4 regions of the Pseudoalteromonas sp. MMG022 genome follow, and region 4 is predicted to be linked to each of the others. Evidence: predicted binding sites of a transcription regulator. Region 4 holds the regulator's gene; each other region holds the start of a gene.
The links. Region 4 encodes sigma-54, which starts transcription at its own class of promoters, with help from an activator protein. Its sites were predicted from a motif close to GTTGGCACGNNNNTNGNNT; they were not measured.
Positions count from the first base shown of each region.

Region 1: the regulator sigma-54 is predicted to act here: its motif matches at 2,155-2,173, upstream of L1070_RS17970 (LiaF domain-containing protein).
Region 2: the regulator sigma-54 is predicted to act here: its motif matches at 821-839, upstream of L1070_RS05590 (PspA/IM30 family protein).
Region 3: the regulator sigma-54 is predicted to act here: its motif matches at 2,490-2,508, upstream of flgJ (flagellar assembly peptidoglycan hydrolase FlgJ).

Region 1 is NZ_JAKFZQ010000025.1:51,580-55,412, forward strand. Features, by position in the region: gene L1070_RS17965 (glycoside hydrolase family 97 protein) at 1-1,988, shown strand, start outside; gene L1070_RS17970 (LiaF domain-containing protein) at 2,219-2,890, shown strand; gene L1070_RS17975 (GNAT family N-acetyltransferase) at 2,931-3,452, opposite strand; gene L1070_RS17980 (MFS transporter) at 3,452-3,833, opposite strand, start outside.
Region 2 is NZ_JAKFZQ010000004.1:259,078-262,910, forward strand. Features, by position in the region: gene L1070_RS05585 (hypothetical protein) at 311-460, shown strand; gene L1070_RS05590 (PspA/IM30 family protein) at 878-1,555, shown strand; gene L1070_RS05595 (PspC domain-containing protein) at 1,566-1,769, shown strand; gene L1070_RS05600 (hypothetical protein) at 1,781-2,104, shown strand; gene L1070_RS05605 (copper chaperone PCu(A)C) at 2,189-2,686, shown strand; gene L1070_RS05610 (DUF2333 family protein) at 2,695-3,681, shown strand; gene L1070_RS05615 (TIGR04219 family outer membrane beta-barrel protein) at 3,685-3,833, shown strand, end outside.
Region 3 is NZ_JAKFZQ010000003.1:164,121-167,953, forward strand. Features, by position in the region: gene flgG (flagellar basal-body rod protein FlgG) at 1-636, shown strand, start outside; gene flgH (flagellar basal body L-ring protein FlgH) at 652-1,335, shown strand; gene L1070_RS03960 (flagellar basal body P-ring protein FlgI) at 1,347-2,441, shown strand; gene flgJ (flagellar assembly peptidoglycan hydrolase FlgJ) at 2,548-3,522, shown strand; gene flgK (flagellar hook-associated protein FlgK) at 3,524-3,833, shown strand, end outside.
Region 4 is NZ_JAKFZQ010000004.1:105,142-108,974, forward strand. Features, by position in the region: gene hpf (ribosome hibernation promoting factor) at 1-177, opposite strand, end outside; gene L1070_RS04925 (RNA polymerase factor sigma-54) at 205-1,722, opposite strand; gene lptB (LPS export ABC transporter ATP-binding protein) at 1,781-2,506, opposite strand; gene lptA (lipopolysaccharide transport periplasmic protein LptA) at 2,509-3,036, opposite strand; gene lptC (LPS export ABC transporter periplasmic protein LptC) at 3,026-3,580, opposite strand; gene L1070_RS04945 (KpsF/GutQ family sugar-phosphate isomerase) at 3,686-3,833, opposite strand, start outside.

The sequences.
Region 1 (3,833 bases), on a different contig from region 4:
AAGCTGCAAGCTATTCGGTTAACTCTCCTGATGGTGCTATCAAATTCACCATCTCCGATAGCCAGTCTCAGCCTCAGTACAACGTCTCGTTTAACAACAAACCACTACTGAATACCTCTAAACTCGGTTTTGAATTCAAACATGCAGCACCGATGAAAGAGAATCTGGAAATAAGCGCTAGCGCCACCAGCAGTTACCAACAAACTTGGCAGCAGCCATGGGGTGAGGCCCGATTAGTCACCGATCATCACAACGAGCTGGCCGTCACGTTTAAGGATAAAGACAGCAAAGACACAGCCTTTACACTTAGAGTCCGAGTATTTAATGATGGCTTAGGGTTTCGTTACGAAGTCAACCAAAGCAACGCCTTGTACATAACCAAAGAGTTAACTGAATTCAACTTTGCCGACAGTCATAATAGTACAGCTTGGTGGATCCCAGCACGCGGCTGGAATCGCTATGAATACACTTACAACACAACTCCCTTACAACAGGCTGCGCACGTACATACTCCGTTCACGCTAAAAAATGCTGATGGCGTGCACGTTAGTGTGCATGAAGCTGCCTTGCTTGATTACGCAGCGATGACCCTCAATCAACGTCGCCCGGGGACGTTTGTCGCGGATCTAACCCCATGGTCAGACGGTATTCGGGTCAAAACAAACGGTAAATTTAAAACACCTTGGCGTACGCTACAAATTGGTGATGAAGCCATCGACCTCTTGAATTCTCATTTGATCCTGAACTTAAATGAGCCGAATAAATTGGGTGATGTATCATGGGTCGAACCCGGTAAATACTTGGGGATCTGGTGGGGTATGCACATTGGCAAAAATACTTGGGGTAGCGGAGAAAAGCATGGTGCTACAACAGAGCAAACTAAAGCCTATTTAAGTTTTGCCGCAGAACATGGCTTTGATGGCGTACTTGTTGAAGGCTGGAATATAGGCTGGGATGGAGATTGGTTCTACAACGGTGATGTATTTAGCTTTACGCAGGCATACCCTGATTTTGATATGAAAGCCATCAGTGAGCACAGCAAACAAGTGGGCGCTCGTTTGATAGGACATCACGAGACCTCAGGCAACGTCAGCAACTATAGAAAACAAATGCATGATGCTTTTGAGCTTTATCAGAACTCGGGAGTGCGTCAGGTTAAAACAGGTTACGTTGCCGATGGCGGAAATATTAAACGTATTGATGAGCGCGGTCATCCCCTCTATGAATGGCATGATGGTCAATTCATGGTGAATGAGTACCTTGATAACGTTAAGCTGGCAGCAAAATACCAGATCAGCATTAATACTCACGAACCTATCAAAGATACAGGACTACGCCGAACCTATCCGAACTGGCTAAGCCGAGAAGGGGCAAGAGGTCAGGAATTTAATGCTTGGGGTACACCGCCTAATCCACCAGAACATACGCCCATGCTAGCCTTCACCCGCATGTTGGCGGGTCCTATGGACTTTACACCTGGCATTTTTGATATGAGCTTCAATGGTTTAGGAGACAAGACCAATCGCCCACAAACCACGCTGGCTAAACAGCTTGCGCTTTATGTCGTACTTTACAGCCCAATCCAAATGGCTGCTGATTTGCCAGAAAATTACTTAGCAAAGCCTGACGCTTTTCAATTTATTAAAGATGTACCCACAGATTGGGAGACCAGTATCGCTTTGGCTGGTGAAGTCGGCGATTACGTTGTTTTTGCCCGCCAAGAAAGAAAGCGTGGCCAATATACGGGGAATGATTGGTACTTAGGGGCTATCACCGACGAGCATGCCCGTAGTATTGACATCAAACTAGACTTTTTAGAATCCAACAAAAAGTACGAAGCACACATCTACCAAGATGGCGAACAAGCCGAATGGAAACACAATCCTTACGACATATCGATTAACAAGCGCATTGTTAGCGCAAAAGACAAACTCACACTAAAACTTGCCACCAGCGGTGGTACAGCCATTCGCTTTAAGGCGATTTAAATTCCCCATGAGAGGCAGTACAAATGTGCTGCCTTTCATTTTTTAGCACGACAAAACGATTGCTTTAACGGCATACTAATTAGCTAAATGATACGAAAGTTAGTCAATCTCACTAATTTCACTTCCTGAAAAAAATTTAACCATATGATATTTAATATATAATTTCTTTGGTTCAGTAATTGCATCCAAAGTCGTACTCTCTTAGTCAATATGCTTTAAGGAAAATGACAATGCCAGTGCCAATCAATGACCGTCCTTTAGAAACGGTACGTGAAGAAGTTATCGATCAGCTGATTTTAAATTACAGCCATGGCGAGCTATCTGCAGATGCATTTGAGCGACGGTTAGACAAAGCCTATCAAATTGATGAACAAAGTCAGTTACAAGAACTGGTTGCCGATCTTCCGCTACAATCAGACCCTCGCTACTACAGTGAGAAGCAAGCGCGTATGCAGCCAAAATTTACCGCATCACATCCACATCAAGAATCTCTGACCATCACATCGATTCTAAGCTCAGATCATCGTGGCGGGGACTGGGTGGTTCCTAAGCACATTCGCTTAAATAACTATTTCGGTAGCACAGAGTTAGATTTTAGAAATGCGGTTTTTACTCACCCTGAGGTGATCATCGAGGTCAACTGTATAATGGGCAGCGATGAAATTATCATTCCTGAAAATATTGATGTTATTACCAATACAACTAATATCATGGGTCATGTCAGCAATAACCGCTCCCAGTTATCTACCAATACTCTCACCAAACAACGTCCTCGGTTATATATTCAAGGAAAGGTAATCCTAGGCAGTATTGATATTTACGTGAAAAAAACTATGCAAGAGAAAATGAAGCAGTTTGCCACTAGTTTAAAATCAATGTTTGACGAAAGTAAACTGGGCTAAATGCCAATGAAAAGTTGAGAGGGAAGCTTCCCCCGTTACTTTATTCACGACACAGCCCGTAGTAATAAGCATCAGCTCGTTGTGTAGTCAATTGAAAGTGACGACGTAAGTGCCCCTCTCTTTGCATACCGAGCTTTTCCATTAATTTCCATGAAGCAGTATTTTCAGTCGCACACAAAGCGGTTATTTTCATCACCTCCTGCTCGACAAAAAGGTGCTCAATAAACACCGAGACTGCTTCATACGCATATCCTTGACCGATATAATCTTTATGTAACCTATAGCCTATTTCACCGATCAAACTCTCCTTGTTTACGTACTTAAACATTAACTCCCCAATCAAGCGTTCATTACTTTGCAACGTAATGGCTAAGGCGAGGCGTTCATTTTCCTGTGCATGCCAAGGTTTACATCCCTCAAGTAAACGTTGCTTAGCTTGCTCATAACTTGCAGGTTCGCCAATATACCGAGATGTGAGCGCACAACTTCGGTGCTCAAAGCTTGCTGCCAAATCATCGGGCGTCACAGGTCTTATTACCAATCGCTTCGTATTAAACTGCATTACATACTCCTTGCTCGTTTATCTAGTAAAAATCTATGCCATGACCACTTGCTCAAGAACAAGGTCAACCACGCCCAGCCCAATAATACCGCCATGAACCAAGTGATCCATGCCATATCGCTAGGCACATCTATAAAATAACTGTTACACGCTACAGCTAGCACAGTGAACAGCAACAACTCACATGCGCCTATTAGTGCATTCGCACTACCCGCATGTTCACAAAAGTGTTCACTGAGCATTTGAATATAAATGGCAAAATACCCGCCAAACATCACCATGACTAGTCCGTAGGCGAACAGCGCATTCAACAGCGTAAACGACATAAACATGTAGCAAACACCACTTAACACTAATAATGGCCAAAACATACCTGTTACC
Region 2 (3,833 bases), 150 kb from region 4:
TAAAACGGTGTACTCAGCACTATATCTACGCTTAGCAATTACCAAGAAAGCATTGCTGGTTAGTGAGCGAAAGAGAGCGTTGCTTCTTTCGCTCAAAAACAATTGTCTACCTAGACTTACTTCGGATAGGTTAAATGGTATAGTGAGTTTGTTGTATAGCCAACTTATTACCGTTAGTTTCATATCTCCTTACTATTAAACACTCTTTTTTCTATAAGCTCTACCCTGTCAACTGCCATTTATTACAGATTATATAACTCCTTATTTTTGATAATGTCTAAAAGCTTTAAATGCAAATAAGGAGTTTTATATGAAAACCAAAATAAAGTTAAACAAAAAGAAATTAGTTAATTTGTCTGATAAAAAACATGATCTTCCAAACAAGCTAACCCCTGACGTGGCTGGTGGAATGGGAGCGTGTACTAACTGTGCGAGCGGTTGCCACGAAGTGCAAAAGTAATTTGGCTATATGCTAGATTATAATGTTCGTACCAGGGCATATATTAATAGCATGATTTGATATGTGACCCTTTTAAAAAGCGTAAAACGTTAGGTTTAACGCTTTTTTATTATTTTCTTTTTGGCTTGTCATAACTATTTTACTGGGCGTGTAATAACTCCCAATTAAAACCAATGAGAAAAATAATTATATAGTTCCTTCACTTTGCCACATATGCAAAGAACCGCAATTACTGTGCCTGTGACAAGGGATGGTGTAAACCACTACTTTTTAGTCTATTCAGCTAAATTTCACTTCTGGCTATCGTTTTACTTCAACCCACACTTTGTATAATCCTTTGTTATTTAAAGGCTTTGTAACTCTGGCACAAAGATTGGAACGTCAGGTTAACCTAACGCCAATGCAAAGGAGCAGAATATGGCTTTAATTAACCGAATTGAAGATCTAATAAAATCAGAAGTAAATGCATTTTTAGATAAAGCTGAAGATCCCAGCAAATTAGCAGCGCAATTGTTGATTGAGCTGAATGATGCTTTAAGCGAATGCCGCTCGACAGCCGCAACAATTATTTGCGAACAGAAGGCGCTTAGCAGGCGCACCAGTGAACATGATAAGCAAATAGAAGCATGGCAACAAAAAGCAGAGCATGCTTTAAGCAAAGACAGAGAAGACCTTGCTAAGGCAGCGTTAAGCGAAAAGCAAAAGCTTATTGACAATCGAGACAAATTACAGGACCAACTAGTCTCACTTGATGAAACGTTAATTAAATTGAAAGACGACGCAGATAGGCTGGCGAGTAAAATTCAGGTATTAAAAGCTAAACAACACCAGCTTGAGCGAGCACAAAGATCGTGCAGTGCAAGGCTAAAGGTACAGCAAACTCTTCGCAGTGATGAGGTGGCGAATGTGCTCAATCGTTTTGAGCAGTTGGAAAGTAAGGTTGAGCGTATAGAAGCGCAGGTTGATAGTTATGATTTAGGAAAAGCCTCGACAGCACAGCAGTTTGCACAGTTTGAACGAGACGAAAAAGTTGATGCGGCACTCGCGCAGTTGAAACAACAGATGCAAAGCAACCCCGCGCCAGTAGGTGCTTAAGGAGTTATTTATGAAATATTATAGTGAGAGAAAAAGTTGTTTCCGCCTCCTAGGCCATAAAAAAATAACTGGGGTGTGCGCGGGAGTCGCTGAGCGATTTGATATGCCTACTTGGCTCACTCGCTTGCTTACTGTATTGCTGTTTTTAAAGTTTCCCGTGGTGACAGTACTTGCGTATGCAATAGCCAGTGTTGTGTTACCAACCAAAGCTTAAGGTAAAATGCTATGAAAACCGTATTTTTAGTACTGATCGCATTGCTAATATGTTCCACCTTATCCTGGTTGAGTTCACCACTTTCTTGGCTAAGCATTCCTGACTTCTTTATGAATCTGAGCTGGGTTGGGATAGAGCTTATTACCGTATTAATTGGAACAATCGCCTTTATAGCGGTTATTGCGTTACTGGGAATGGGGTTGATTGGCGCCTTTTTAGTAGTATTCATTGGGCTAGTTTTGGCACTGCTGTTCAACTCTATTTTGATTGCTATTCCTCTTTTATTGCTAGTTGGGTTGGGGTGGTTAGTGTTTGAACCTGTGTCAGGTCATTAGCACATAAAACATTGGGCTAGTGGCGCGTAACTGTCTATTTCATGTTATGATTTAGACAGTTATTGCTATTTTAAAGGAATGTTCATGTTTGCTAAATATCTTGCTGTATTTACCTCTATGCTGTTGAGCTTAGCGCCCTCTCAGGTCATAGCTGAACAGGGAAATTCGTCTAAGCTTGTGGTACAACACGCTAAGATCAGGCAATTTCTCCCAGCCGCGACTTCAACTGCAGCATACTTTTCGTTAATGAATCATTCACCGCAAACACGGATACTACAAAAAGCCACTATATCTGGTTTAGGAAGAGTTGAAATTCATGAGCATGTTCATAGTGATACAATGATGCGAATGCAAAAAGTACAAGAGCTGACTATATCACCTCACCAAACAATCTCTTTTCAGCCGGGAGGCTATCATTTAATGGCGTTTGAGCCGGCAGGTGAATTACGAAAAGGTGGAAAGCTGACTTTGACATTATACTTTGCTAACGGTGAACAACTTGAAAGCCCAATAAAGGTGGTGTCTTTACAAGAAGAGATGGGTAAGCAAGAAAATAGCCACTCAGAACATAAACATCATTAGGAGCAGTTATGCAGCAAAATATAGGAAAGTTTATTGGTGCACTAAGTGCCTTACTCTTACTAGGCTATTTGTTGGCGGTTTATTGGAGTGTAGAGCCTGCAAAATTTGATGTACTAGAGCGCGCGAAACAGCAAGCTCAGAGTAATAATGAAAAGTTGGTGACGGGGTATGTCACGACCAATACTTTAATAAGTGTAAGCGAAACTTTATTGCAAAAGTCAGGGGGATATTTGTCAAATGACATGTTACCACCGAGCGTTTTTATGGACAATATGCCTGCTTGGGAATATGGCGCATTGGAAATGATACGTGACTTGGCGCTATCTATGCGTAAAGATTTTAGTCGTTCTCAATCTCAGTCGACGGAACATCCTGCACTTAAATTGGCACAGCCGCAATTCAATATTAGCTCAACGGCTTGGGCATGGCCTAGTGCTGAGGGCGAGTATCAAGCTGGAATTGATTATCTTAAAGAATACCGCTCAAAAATCGCAAGCCCTGCACAGAGGGATAGCCAATTCTATGCGCGCGCAGATAATCTACGGGGTTGGTTGAAGGAAGCAGAAAAGCGATTAGGAAGTTTAAGTCAGCGTTTAAGTGCCAGTGTTGGCCAAGATAGAGTTAATACTGATTTAGCGGGGGACAGTGCGGCGAATCAAGCAACATATACACCTAGCCATAGAGAAATAAAAACATCTTGGTGGAAGATTGACGATGTATTCTACGAATCTCGGGGCGCAAGTTGGGCACTGCTACATTTTTTAAAAGCCGTAGAGCATGACTTTGCAGACGTGCTAGCAAAAAAGAATGCGACGGTCAGCCTACAACAGATTATTCGAGAACTCGAAGCGACTCAAGAAACCGTTTGGAGTCCTATGATTTTAAATGGTAGCGGATTTGGCTTGGTTGCTAATCATTCGTTAGTAATGGCAAACTATATTTCAAGAGCTAATGCAGCTCTTATCGAACTCAGTGAACTCTTAGCGCAAGGATAAAAAATGAAAAAGTACTGTATTGCGGCCGCGTTGTCGATGGCCTGTTTGGCACCCGTTGCTCAAGCTGACACCTTACTTGGATTGTATTTAGGAGCCGAAGGATGGCAGGCCGATAACTCGGGGAACTTCGCCGAAAGCGGCAATGCTCAGTC
Region 3 (3,833 bases), on a different contig from region 4:
CCAGGTGGTCGCTCGTCACAAGATACTGAGTTACCCTCAGGTTTGATGTTAGGTGCCGGTTCGAAGGTTGTCGCGAACCAAAAGAATTTCTCTCAGGGTAATCTACTGAGCACTGAAAATTCATTGGATTGGATGATACAGGGCCCAGGCTTTTTCGAAATTCAATTGCCAGATGGTACAACCGCCTATTCACGTAATGGTCAGTTTACGACGGATGAAGAAGGTCGTGTTGTAACATCGGGGGCAGGTTTTCCTGTGCAGCCAGAAATGAACGTACCCGACGATGCGCAATCAATAACGGTGTCTCAAGATGGAGAGGTTTCGGTAGCCATTTCCGGACAAGCCGAGAACGTGGTGATTGGTCAATTAGTGATAAGTGATTTTATCAATCCGTCTGGTTTAGAGCCTATGGGGCAAAACCTGTATACAGAGACTGCGGTAAGTGGTGCTCCTGTACAAGGCAATCCAGGTGTTGATGGGTTAGGTACGATAGTACAAGGTGCGTTAGAGACATCCAACGTAAACGTTACCGAAGAGCTAGTAAACCTTATCGAAACTCAACGGGTATATGAAATGAACTCGAAAGTAATTAAGTCAGTTGATGAAATGCTTAGTTACATCAATCAACAGTTATAAGCATTAGGGGGCTGTATGCGTGATCTTAGCTTATTTATTATAGCGACTGCTTTACTTTCAGGGTGTGTATCAACACAAAATAGTGATGTGGTAAGAGATGACCCATATTATGCACCTATGTATCCTGAGCAGGATGCGGAGCCTATCGTTGCAACGGGCTCTTTGTTTAATCAGCATCGTGCCAATGATCTGTACTCTGACAAAAAAGCATTGAGAACCGGTGACATTATTACGGTTGTGCTGCGAGAGTCTACGCAAGCGTCAAAAGCGGCAAACAGCCAAATGGATAAAGAATCAGAGATAGAGCTGGACCCTATTATTGGGCTAGGTGGGGCTGCAGTGAATATTGGCAGAGAAAGCATTCAGTTTGGAATGGAGTCAGAGTCTTCATTTCAGGGTGACAGTCAAGCCAATCAATCTAACAGCTTATTCGGTAATATATCAGTGAATGTGATGCGCGTATTGCCAAACGGGAATTTAGTGATCCGTGGTGAGAAGTGGTTAACACTTAACACTGGAGAAGAGTTTATTCGCCTTGAAGGCTTAGTTAGAGCCGCAGATGTTAAAGCGGATAACACTGTCGAGTCGAATCGTATCGCCAATGCCAGAATCCAGTATTCAGGCAAAGGTCAACAGCAAGAAACGCAAAGTCCCGGGTGGTTGGCGCGCTTCTTCATGAGCACATTAATGCCATTTTAGGGGTAAAGACGATGAGATTGTTTCTTGTAATATGCGTTTTGTTTGGCAGTTTGTTCGCTCAGGACACATATGCTGAGCGTATAAAAGATGTCAGCATGGTCGAAGGTGTTAGGGCCAACCAATTGGTCGGTTATGGTTTGGTTGTTGGTCTGCCTGGTACGGGTGAACAAAGCCGTTTTACAGAACAAAGTTTTAAAGCCATGTTGAGCAGCTTTGGTATCACCATGCCTGCGAGTCTAAAACCGAAAATTAAGAATGTCGCAGCGGTGGCGGTGCACGCAGACTTACCAGCGTTTGTAAAACCGGGCCAGCAAATTGACGTGACAGTTTCATCAATAGGTAGTGCAGGAAGCCTACGCGGTGGCACACTGTTACAAACCTTCTTAAAAGGTGTTGATGGTAATGTATATGCCATTGCTCAAGGTAGCTTGATAGTCGGAGGCCTTGGCGCTGAAGGTCTAGATGGTAGTCGTGTTGTAATCAATACCCCAACGGTTGGCAGAGTACCAAATGGCGCAACGGTAGAGCGCGCAGTAAAGAGTCCCTTTACACAAGGTGACCATATTACTTTTAATCTAAATAGCCCAGATTTCACAACCGCCAAGCGTTTAGCGGATACGATTAATGAATTAGTAGGCCCTAATAGTGCTAAACCTATGGATGCAGCATCTGTAAGAGTAATCGCACCTCGTGATCCTTCACAGCGTGTAGCCTATTTATCGACCTTGGAAAACTTAGAGTTCAAACCTGCTGACACCAATGCCAAAATCATTGTTAACTCGCGCACAGGTACCATAGTGATAGGCAAAAATGTCAAGCTACAACCAGCGGCGATCACTCATGGTGGATTAACAGTAACCATTGCTGAGCAGCAAAATGTGTCTCAACCCCAAGCGTTGTCTGAAGGTGAAACCGCTGTTACTCAGCAGAGCATCATCGATATCGATTCTGACGATTCTAGAGCATTTGTTTTTGACCCAGGTGTGAGCCTCGATGATTTGGTGCGGGCAATAAATCAGGTTGGAGCTGCACCTGGCGACTTAATGGCGATTTTAGAAGCACTTAAAGAAGCCGGTGCAATTAATGGTCAATTAGTCGTCATATAAAGTTTTATTTTTAATCAAACAGTTAGCCTCGAAATATCGAGGCTTTTTTTTGGCTCGCTTTTTGCATTTGTTTAACTATGAATTTTTATTTTGTGTCGTTGAGCAGATGAATACCAATCAGTTAGACAAGCAGAACTTTTTTGATTTGGGGAACCTAGATTCTCTACGTCAGGATGCTTTAAAAAGTGCTTCAGATCAAAAGGCATCGAATGAAGCGTTAAAAAAGGCTGCCCAACAGTTTGAATCCATTTTTACGCAGATGCTGCTAAAGAGTATGCGTAAAGCCAACGAAGTATTAGAAGACAAAGACAGTCCATTTAATTCAAGCAGCGTGAAGTTCTTTGAAGAAATGCATGACCAGCAACTATCAATTGAGCTCTCAGGCAATGGCAGCCTTGGTTTGGCAGACTTGATAGTGCAACAACTATCGCCAAATAGTGAAGGCTATACCCCTGCTTCTGTATTACGTACAAATGCTGAGTTGCAAAGTGACAAAATCGCAAGTGGTCAAGCTCCATTGAGTGTGACTACAGATGCTGTTGAAAAGAGTAATAAAACCGGGCAAGACACGCCACAAGATAGCTTTGATGATCCCGCATCGTTTATTACCGCAATGTGGGACCATGCAAAAGAAGCTGCACAAAAAATAGGTCTAAATCCAGCGGTTATGATCGCTCAAGCTGCGCTTGAAACTGGTTGGGGCAAGCACGTGATAGCCAAACAAGATGGCTCTAGCAGTTTTAATTTATTCAACATCAAGTCCGATAAGTCCTGGCAGGGCGAAAGCGCCAGAAAGTTGACTTTGGAATTTGAACAAGGTTTGCCAGTGCAAAAACAAGCAAACTTCAGAGCGTATGATTCTGTTAAAGAGAGTATTAATGATTACATCGAGTTTTTACAAAGTAACCCTCGTTATGAAGAGGCACTGAAGAAAGTGAAACAACCAGCTCAGTACTTGGATGCGTTGCAGCAAGCAGGGTACGCGACAGATCCGAATTATGCGCAAAAAATTAAAAGTGTGTTACAGCGTGGCGAGTTTAAGCAAATGCTGACATCGCTTATTCGTCAAGGAGTAAACTAAGATGTCATTCGATCTAATGCATATTGGTACCAGCGGCGTTCGTGCCAGCACGGAGTTACTGCAAACCACCAGTAGAAACATCTCAAACCTTAATACGAAAGGTTATATTCGCGAACGCACAGAGCATGCGACAACCGTGGGTAATTTGGTTGGGCGTGGTGAAACCGTAAGGTTGATCAATGAGTTTGCGGTTAAACAACTTAACCGTGATACCTCAAACAAAGCTTATTATGATCAATTTGTAACTGAGTCTTCTCGCATAGACACCTTGTTCGCTGAGGAGTCAAACAGCCTCAGTACAAGCATAAATA
Region 4 (3,833 bases):
TCCACCATTGACGTGTAAAGTGGCTTCGGCCTTTTGGACCAGCTTTTCAACATCTAAGATCACATGTACATTGTTGATGTGATCAAAATGCCTTTCCAGCTTCGCAAACTTGTTGGTTACATAGTCTCTTAATGAATCAGTGATTTCTACATGACGACCAGTTAAATTTAGTTGCATAAGCATTTTCCTTCTTTGGTATTACGTCTAAATCAAGCTCTTACGCTGATTGGACGGTGGAATGGCTAACGACTCCCGATATTTGGCTATGGTGCGTCGGGCCACCTTTATTCCTTGCTCTGCTAGGATATCTGCTATTTTACTATCGCTTAATGGTTTCGCGGTATTTTCTGCAGCTACTAGCTTTTTGATAAGTGCTCGAATCGCAGTGGATGAACACTCTCCTCCGTTTTCTGTACTCACATGGCTTGAGAAGAAGTATTTCAACTCAAAAATGCCCCTAGGTGTATGCATATACTTTTGAGTCGTAACTCGAGAGATGGTTGACTCGTGCATCTCTACCATTTCAGCTACATCATTTAACACCATAGGCCGCATTGCTTCAGGGCCATGTTCAAAGAATGCCTGTTGTTGTTGCACAATGCAATTAGTAACTTTCATTAAAGTTTCATTTCTGCTTTCTAAGCTTTTAATGAACCATTTAGCTTCTTGAAGATGTGAGCGTATAAACTGACTGTCTGTGCTGGATTTCACTGAGCGTGACATTGCCGCGTAGTGATCATTCACTCTGATTTTTGGCATACAATCGGGATTTAACTCAACAACCCAGCGACCTTTGACTTTTTTAACTGATACATCTGGGATTACATATTCTGACTCTTCCCGAATAATACTCGCTGCGGGTTTTGGATTGAGCGAATGAATCAACGTCATAATTTCTTTGAGCTCAGTTTCCTTGAGCTTGGTCTTTTTCATCAAGGTGCGATAATCTCGGCTCGCTAAAAGATCAATGTGCTCGTTGAGTATCATTTTGGTTTCTTGGAGCCAAGGTGTTGTTTTTGGGTCAAATTGGTTTAACTGAATGCAGAGACACTCTTGCAAACTGCGTGCACCAATACCGACTGGGTCGAACAATTGAATACGCTTTAGTACTGCTTCTACTTCATCAAGTTCAATAAGCTCTTCAGTATTGCCGTCATTAAGGCTCTCTAGAATATCTTCGGTGCTCAGTGTCAGAGTACCGTTATCATCAATTGCCTCTACGATTGCGACAGCGATGCCATGATCCGTTGGACTAAAAGGAGTGAGCTCAAGTTGCCACATTAAGTATTCATGAAGGGTTTCAGTGGTTTCGCCTTGATAAACGGTTTCGTCTTCAGGCATAGGGCCGCTGCTGGCTGCAGGGGCGGCACTCATGTACTCATCCCAAGTAACATCCATGGCCAATTCATCGCTGACGGTATCTTTGCTCAGCGCCGCATCAGAGTCCATTTCATAGTCGCTAACGGCCTCTGCTTCATAGGTGTCCTGATCTTGGCTTGCATCGTCCTGGCTATTATCTTTACCATTTTTTTCTTGAGCATCACTATCAAGCTCAGAATCGGAATCAGACTCTTCTATTTCAAGAAGGGGGTTGCTATCCAGCGCTTCTTGAATTTCTTGTTGTAGATCCAGCGTACTCAATTGCAGCAAACGAATGGCCTGCTGTAATTGCGGTGTCATGGTAAGTTGCTGCCCCATGCGCAGCTGTAACGATTGCCTCATGTACCTTTAACAATCCTTCTTATTCTCTATTTTATTGTTGTGACCAAGCGTATATTAACTATAGCCTGAATTGTTCACCAAGGTAGACATCTCTTACTGTTTGATCCGCCAAAACATGTTCAGGCGTCCCAGATGCGATCAGTTCACCATGTGATACTATGTAGGCTTTTTCACATACATCAAGGGTTTCTCGAACATTGTGATCGGTAATAAGTACACCGATACCTCTATTTTTTAAATGTTCGATTATTTTCTTTATATCTAACACTGAAATGGGATCAACACCAGCAAAAGGCTCATCTAGGAGGATAAATTTTGGATTTGCGGCTAAAGCGCGAGCAATTTCAACACGACGGCGCTCACCTCCAGATAAAGCCATACCTAAACTGTCACGAATATGCTGGATGTTGAACTCATCCAATAACTCGTTTAAAACCTGCTCTCGGGCTTCTTTGTTTAGTGAGTTCCTCGTTTCTAGAATTGCCATCAAGTTTTGGTACACTGTTAGCTTTCTAAAAATAGATGATTCCTGCGGTAAATAACCTATACCAAGGCGGGCTCGGTTATGCATAGGCAATAGCGTAATATCATGATCGTTAATACAAACCGTGCCATGGTCACTTGGAACAAGGCCAACAATCATGTAAAAGCTCGTTGTTTTTCCAGCACCATTTGGACCGAGTAAACCGACTATGCTACCCGCTTCTACGCTTAGGCTAACGTTTTTGACAACTTGTCTGCCCTTGTAGCTCTTTGCCAGAGCCGTTGCGGTCAATACGCTCATAATTACTTACCTTGGTCTGGTTTTTTTGATTTCTTCTCAGGTACAAGAATGGTGTGTACTCGAGCGTTATCCTGTTCACCTCGCTCAGCACTGATCAGTTGTTTGTCCATGTCGTAGGTGATTGACTGAGCTTGAATAATCTGTCCAGACTGGTTGATAGAGGCATTGCCTTTGATGACCAAAGTACGATTAGCAACATCATAACGGATTTCCAGCGCGCTGGCGGTAAGTTCAGTTCCATCTAGCTGCTTTTCAATAAAGCGAGCAGGGTTGCCCGTTGCTACGAGGAGTTGTTTATTATCGCCTAATTCTTCTCGGCGATGAACTTCTAATCTGTCGGCATTGATTTTACGGTTGCCATGAATGATTTCGACATTCTGTTCAAATATGCCAATATTGGTTTTTAGCATGGCTTGTTGCTTACCCGCTTTGATGGAAACCTCACTGGTCGTCTTATTTTGCTGCGCGTTAACGCTGTGGCATAGGAGCAACCCAAGCAAGGTTACAGTAAATAATAATTTATTGGTCATAATAAATAGTTCGAGTATGGTTTATTAATTCAATTATATCGGTGTTTAAATCGGCATAGAGACCTTTGCCTGTAATCTTTAAACTCGGTCCAGTAATTTCAACTGGTCGTTCCGACTGCATTAGTCGCTCATTTATTTCAACGCGTATATTGTCTGCTTTAATCAACGAGATCATCGCACCCGTCGTAAGATTTTGAGCTTCTACATTTCCTTCTAACATCAGCGTATTATTTTCATACAAAGTGGCCTCTTGGGAAGAAATCAGCCAGCTTTGTGAGCCGTTATACAAGTTAAATACCGGCGCAGTAAAGTGGCTAAATCCAAGTTCTTGATATAGCTCCATTTTAACAGCCGTGACCGTGTAAGTTCTGACGCCAGCCTCATTATATGAGGTTTGTTGTAACTCAGTTGCGATATAATCTGGTTTCGCAATTATGTCACTCTGTTTACTCGTTTTTGGGGTTTCCTGTGTTAGATAGGGGTACCAAAGCCAAGTCATTGATATGACAAAAATAATAAGCAAAATGGCTCGACTGCTACTCATTACAAGTTTCCAAAACGTGGTCGCAGCGTTACGCTGTACCTCAAACTAAAATGCGTTTGATGAATAAATAATGAATGACACTCTGTTGTCACAGATATCTCCATGTTAAAGCACCCCTGCGCGAAGCAAATCTTGAGTGTTGAGTGCGCCAATAGGGCGGTTATAGTCATCTATGACAACCAAGCCATTGATTCGTTTAGTTTCCATGATATTTAAAGCCTCTGCGGCTAGCATATCAGCTTTTGCTGTTGTG